2 regions of the Orrella daihaiensis genome follow, and region 2 is predicted to be linked to the other one. Evidence: predicted binding sites of a transcription regulator. Region 2 holds the regulator's gene; the other holds the start of a gene.
The links. The regulator FNR, encoded in region 2, switches genes on or off when oxygen is low (the NO sensors DNR and NnrR bind a similar motif). The targets are predictions, from matches to a motif close to TTGATNNNNATCAA.

Region 1: hemN (oxygen-independent coproporphyrinogen III oxidase) is a predicted target of FNR. The motif match lies at 1,276-1,289, and genes of this name have one in related genera.

Annotation. Positions count from the first base shown of each region.
Region 1 covers NZ_CP063982.1:769,553-772,932, reverse strand. The annotation lists gene hemN (oxygen-independent coproporphyrinogen III oxidase) at 1-1,220, opposite strand, end outside; tRNA gene DHf2319_RS03700 (tRNA-Leu) at 1,352-1,441, shown strand; gene DHf2319_RS03695 (hypothetical protein) at 1,566-1,997, opposite strand; gene DHf2319_RS03690 (nucleotidyltransferase domain-containing protein) at 1,969-2,565, opposite strand; gene DHf2319_RS03685 (BRO-N domain-containing protein) at 2,926-3,380, opposite strand, start outside.
Region 2 covers NZ_CP063982.1:993,636-997,015, reverse strand. The annotation lists gene DHf2319_RS04830 (LysR family transcriptional regulator) at 1-899, shown strand, start outside; gene fnr (fumarate/nitrate reduction transcriptional regulator Fnr) at 988-1,719, shown strand; gene DHf2319_RS04820 (acyl-CoA dehydrogenase family protein) at 1,707-2,714, opposite strand; gene DHf2319_RS04815 (acyl-CoA dehydrogenase family protein) at 2,719-3,380, opposite strand, start outside.

The sequences.
Region 1 (3,380 bases), 220 kb from region 2:
TATTCCTGTGCATCGATTCCCCAGGTTTGACCCATATCAGTAAATGACAACTTAGACTGACATAAAAGAGAATGAATCGCGTCTCGACGGATTTCATCGTCACGATTCATGACTAGGCCACGGATCAGCGGCAATTCCTCGCGCTCGAGCATTTCGTGGTACTCCTCAAGCGTTCGGGCGTTTTGAGCATATACATGGCCGATTCGGCTAATGGCCGACACCCCTAGCGCAATGAGGTCACAGTCAGCGCGGGTTGAGTAGCCTTGAAAATTACGCTGCAGCGTACCTTCGTCCATCGATTGAGCCAGTTCGTCATCCGGCAAGGCAAAGTGATCCATACCGATATAAACATATCCAGCATCAAGTAGCGTGGTGACTGCCAGCTTTAGCATGGCGAGTTTTTCTTGTGGCGATGGGATGGCGTCGTTGTCAATACGACGTTGCGGTTTAAAACGGTCTGGGAGATGTGCGTAGCTATAGAGTGCAATCCGGTCAGGACGCCAGGCGAGCACAGTCTTTAGGGTGCGGTACATGGTGTTGACTGACTGCAAGGGCAAGCCATAAATCAAGTCCATGTTGATCGACTTGTAGCCAAGCGAGCGCGCCTCATCTAGAACCTGCCCTGTGACCGCTACCGGCTGCACCCGATTGATGGCCTTTTGTACAGCCTCATCAACGTCTTGAACGCCTAGGCTCATACGATTGAAGCCATAGTCAGCCATGAGCTTTAAGACGCCGGGCTCAAGCCTGCGTGGATCAATTTCGACCGAACACTCAGCATCATCAGCAAACCTGAAGTTGGCATGCAGCATCTTAAGCAGCCGCTCCATCTGCATATTGGTCAGAAACGTCGGCGTTCCGCCCCCAAAGTGCAATTGGCTAACGACTGGCGCTTCGTGAAAAAGTTTGCGGATTAGCCCGATTTCTTTCTCAAGATCATCGAGATACGGATCTGCTTTGAACTTGTGCTTTGTGACAATCTTGTTGCAAGCACAGTAATAGCAAACTGTGTCACAAAACGGGATATGGACATACAGCGACAACGGCGCATCGGCATGTCCAGCATCCCGCTCGCGCAAGGCTTCGATGTAATGGGTGCTGACTGACCCCGATTGGAAGCGGTCAGCGGTTGGATAAGACGTGTAACGTGGACCGCTGCCGTCGTGGCGGGCGATCATTGCCGCATCAAAATCCAGAGTGGTTAAGTGTGCAAGTTCCATGCCTCTAAGTTAATGGGCGCAGCCATCACCGCCTAGAGGGCTAGACCCCTCAAATTTGATCCAGAACAAGTTTTACGGTGTTCGGCCACCAAAAAACACATCTTCCAAGATAGCGTAGAATGACGATCGGCGCCCGGGTGGTGAAATTGGTAGACACAGCAGACTTAAAATCTGCCGACCCTAAAACGGTCGTACCGGTTCGATTCCGGTTCCGGGCACCACGGTTGTTGATTTCAATATATTTTTTGCCGAATCCTGAGAGGCATTTGGATTTAAATCGGTACAAAGCCGAAGTCAAAGACCAACCTCAACCACATGGGGTAAAGGTTTGGCTACGATCCGGTTTTAGTTGGAAGTTGGCCTGCCAGTCAGGTGCGCCACGTCCTCAATTAGTGATGCTGCAAGCTCTCGAAGCTCCACGATGGAAGATTCCTCAATCTCTAGGAATCCCTCGTATTCAGCGAGGTTTCGTTTGCGATGTGCGTGGTCGATGACCCGCCATTTTGTGGATGGCCATTGCAGTGTGTGTTGGAGCGACTGGAACACTAAATAGCGGTTTTCGCTGCGGTAACCATGCCAACGAAGTGCTGCAAGCGCAGCTGAGCGAATCGCGTTGTACACGCTGGAAAACCGCCCCTCCATTGAAAGGTCTGGATGCGAGGCGTCTTGCAGTCGCTGGCGTGCAAGGCTCACCATTCGCTCGATCTCAGCGCTGTTGGATTTTTCAGGCTTTAACTGACCAATTTTTTCAAGGTTCGCGAGTGCTGTAATTGGCATGCAGTTCTCCAAATAAAACAATAACGGGTTGGGTCAGCACGCGCTCCACAAAAGAGTCCGATTCCTGACGGCGATTATTGAACTCCGCCAAGGTGTAACAGTTAGGGTTGACCTTTCGGCCAAGCTGAGTCTCGGCATTGTGACAGTGCTCGAGAATATCACCGAGACCAACCGTGTCGCTGACGATCAAAAGGTCAATGTCACTTGCGGACGTATCGCTACCTTTCGCGACCGAGCCATAAATCAGGGCAAGAGAGATCTTGTCAGACAGCGGGCGCAGTGCCTCACGAAGCAAGGGTTCTGCACCCATTGACTTGCGAGTGAGTTGATATAGCTCCTCGAAAACCGGGCTTAGCCTGTTTGCAGAAATACGGCGCTGGTTACCGACCATTTCAGATGTCACGAGCCCGGCTCGCGCCATCCGATTAACTTCGCGCTGTAGCGATGCGCTCGCAAGGCCTGTTAGCCTAGTCAACTCGCTTAGATGGTAGCTGCGATCAGGCTGGCCAAATATCCACGCATAGACTTTGGCTTGGCTGTCAGTAAACAGTGAGTCTTTAAGTGACATAAGCCAAATATTAGCACGATCCTACTAATTATTAGCAAGATATGTTTGGGCGATCGTCTACCCCAAAACCTGAAAACTCATGATTACAAAGTCATAGCTAGGTGCGTTCTTAACGACATCCACAGTGAGCCAACTATCTACTGCAAGAATTGATGGCGCCAATGTGCCGCCAAAATCGAGACCATGTCAAAAATGGGCATACGAGACCAGTCCGACCTACTTTTCCCGGTTGTCCCTGTTGCCTCCTGCTGACACCGAAGCGAAATTTTGCGTGGGGAACAAAAAAATTTCCCCAAACTCGCGCAAAACCTTTATTCATGCGGCTTTTGAATCCGGTTCCGGGCACCACGGCTAGATCAGTCATCCCTTCCGGGAACCACTCTTGTTGCTTTGGCGCTTACGGACTCCAGCCGTTTTCGTCTTAGAAACCATGATTGCTGCCTCAGTTCTAGCATCTTGAGACTCACCAAGGTAACTTTCAGAGCTGACTACTGGCCTGCCCGACTTGTTCTCAAGTTCCTTACGCGCATTTCCGGCCACCGTGCCGCCTTCTCGAGCCGCACTACGATTCTCTTGGAAACCCTGAGCATCCTTGCGCTTAGCAATCTCGGTGGTGCTAGCCTCGCCGAGCATGGTGAAGATCAATTCCAAGTCGGTCATATGGTCACGCAGGTTGGCAGCCTTTGCCTGCTCTAACCCCTTGAGCTTTTTGTGTTCGCTAGGGTTAACTCCGAATGTTGCGCGGGCGATTTCAGCAGTAAGGATGGAATATTCGCGCCCCTCGGCGACGCCGCGCACCCTCCACTCGTCAGTGA
Region 2 (3,380 bases):
ATCGATTCTCACAGCTTGAAGCCTTTGTTGCTTCAGCCACGCTAGGCAGCTTTTCAGCGGTTGCACGCGCTGAAGGGGTGACGCCCGCCCTGATTGCCCGCCGGGTGGACGCGCTAGAGGCCAGACTCGGCGTGCGCCTGTTTGTACGAAGCACTCGCAAACTTGCGCTAACGAGCGAGGGACACGCCTTGTTCGCCCAGGCACAAGAAATTTTGAGGTCATTGCAGGAAACTGAAACCCGCATCGGTCAAGGTAGCGCAAAACCGGTAGGCCTTTTACGCATCACTGCGCCAGCAGGCTTTGGCAGGCGTCATGTCGCACCCCTCATGCCGGCGTTATGCGAGCAGCATCCGGGACTTGAAGTATCACTAGACCTGAGTGATGACTTTGTTGACTTGGCCAATGATCGATTTGATTGCGCCATTCGTATCGGCGAACTCTCGGACTCAAGCCTGATTGGTATACGACTTGCCGAGAACCAACGCGTTGTCGTCGCCTCGCCTGCCTACCTAAAAACACATGGGGTGCCCAAACACCCGGCAGAGCTCTCTGCTCATCAATGCCTGCCGCTGTCGGCCCGTAGTGGCCAGACGCGCGGGTGGCTGTTTCAAGTCGACGGCCAAGCAGTTTGGCACTCTATCGAAGGGCAAATGGCATGCAGTGATGGCAGCGTGCTACACCAATGGTGTTTGGATGGGCATGGGCTTGCCTGGCGTTCACTGTGGGAAGTTAGCCACGATATTGCAACCGGCAGACTGATCAGTGTGCTGGATCAGTACCGTGCCGCGCCTAACGGGATATTTGCGCTAATGCCACAGCGTCGGTTGACCCCGCTCAGAGTGAAAGTGCTGGTCGAGTGGCTAAAGTACCACTATGGACAAAGTGGTTATTTTGACTAAAATCAATTCTAGGATGTCTGATGATAAAGAAGGGTTTCGTACAAAACTCGTACAAACTTGACGGATATAAATTTTTTGGTAACTAGCTATGTCTCAAAAACGCGTTCCCGTCGCTGTCGATGCTGTTCACTGTGCCACTTGCATGATGGGTAACGTTTGCCTGCCTGCTGGCATGCCGAACCATGAGGTTGAGCAACTAGATCAACTGGTAAAAGAGCGAATCAAACTCAAGAAAGGCGATATCTTGTATCGCAGCGGTGAAAAGCTCGATGCTTTGTATGGCCTGCGCTTGGGCTCGGTGAAATCCCAGCTTGAGGAAGCAACTGGTCAGGTTCAAATCACGGGATTTTTTCTGCCGGGCGAGATTATCGGCTTGGATGGCATGCTCGATGGCGAGCACGGCACCAATGCCGTCGCCATGGAAGACTCAGAAGTTTGCGTGGTTCGTTTGAAAGACATCGACGATATCAGTCGATATGTACCCTCGCTACAACAACAAGTCAGGCGCGTGATGAGCAAGGAAATTGCGCGCACCTATCAGGTCATGCTCGCGCTAGGATCCATGCGCTCAGAAGCCAGACTAGCGGCATTCCTGGTGAACCTGTCGCAGCGACTCTCGGCGCTAGGCTACTCCTCTACAGACTTCATCATGCGCATGAGCCGCGAGGAAATCGGCAACTATCTCGGGTTAACACTTGAGACCGTCAGCAGGTTGTTCTCACGATTTGCGCGCGATGGCCTGATTTCTGTCAGCCAACGTGAAATTCGGATATTGGACATGGAAGCGCTTGAAGAGCTTGCCGGCCATCAAGCCTCCTGAAATACCCGCTGTCTGACGAAGTCGAGCAAATTGGGTTCAGACAAAGCTGTCAGACCAATTTGTTGAGCCCAATAGCCCTCACCTCCACCTAGGCGTGCCCACTCGTAAAGGCGCCGTGTGTAGAGCTGCAAATCATATTCATAGGTCACACCAATGGCCGCATGAACTGCATGTGCAATGGCTGCTATGCGAGGTGCAACCGCGCTAGTCTGGGTTTTAGCGACCCGGGCCGCCTCAAACTCAGGCTGCCATTGTTCAGTTTGACAGCCAATCTGGCTAGCCATACGGGCACCGTAAACAAGCTCTGCCATTTCACTGATTTGTTGCTGCAGAGCCTGAAACTTGCCGATCGGCTTACCGAACTGCACTCGATCATTGGCGTAAGTCAGAGTCAACTCCAGCACCCGGGCAGCAACCCCAGCCATTTGCACTGCCAAAGCCAGTGCGACACCATGAGCCACCATTGCCCGAGGCGCCGTGCCGATCGCAGATTGATTCACCACCGTTGGCGCCCAAGTGGCCTGCCCATCAAAACATCCAGGTCCACCGACATCTGTTATCTGCGCTTGACTTAGCGGCAACAAATACACCGTATCCTGATGCTGCAGCAAGGCGTAAGTCGAAAGTTTCGAGGATGGCAAATCACGCGCGACCAACGCGCCATCGGCATTGAGCTGTGCAAACCCACTGGCCGTGATGGCACCATCAGGCAAAGTCTGACCCAGGTTTGCCAACAAGGCTCGCGCAAACACCGTCGTACCCATTGGCACGGGCAGCCCGTGACGCCCCGCCGCAAACAGGACCTCCCAGGCTTGCGCCCAGCCTAGCCCGGCGCCACCCGCCTCTTCAGAAACCATCACATCCAAGAACCCAGACTCAACGAGCGGTGCCACGAGATCAGCAGCGCAACCGCTTCGACCAGTTGCTCTTATCTTGGCGGGCAGGTCCTGCGCAGCCAGCAATTTATCCAGCGATTCATAGAGTTCATTCTGCATCTCGTTACCTCAAAGCCAGACCACGAGCAATAATGCCGCGCAAGATTTCACGGGTTCCGCCACGCAAAGAAAAGGTGACACCCATTTGCTCCAAATAAGCCAGGACTTTCATCAATTCACCCGAAACCGCAAACTCAGGATGCTCACCAATCCACTGGCCAATGTCTCGTATCACACGCTGCTCAAAATCCGTGCCGTAGTCCTTAACAACAGATGCTTCCACAGCTGGGCTAAAGCCCTGAACCAATTGATCTGTCACCGACAGCGACATCCCACGCAAAGCGCACAGCTCAGCCAACAAACTGCCCAATAATCGCTGGGCATCTGCATCCTGGCAATCCTGGCTACGCAACTCCTGAGCCCAGGCATCGAGCAATACCATGCTGGAGTAGATACGCTCCGGGCCGCTGCGCTCAAACGCCAACTCGGCGGTGCACTGCTCCCAACCTTGCCCCTCCATGCCGATCAACGCGTCTGCATCGAGCTGCACATTGTCAAAAAACACTTCATTGAAATGGGCATCGCCAGCCATATCCGTGATCGGGCGGATCGTTACACCTGGCTTGGACAAATCAACAATCAGTTGCGACAGGCCGTTGTGTTTGTCAGCCGGTTGACCGCTGGTACGCACCAAGGCGATCATGAAATGACAATGATGTGCGTTGG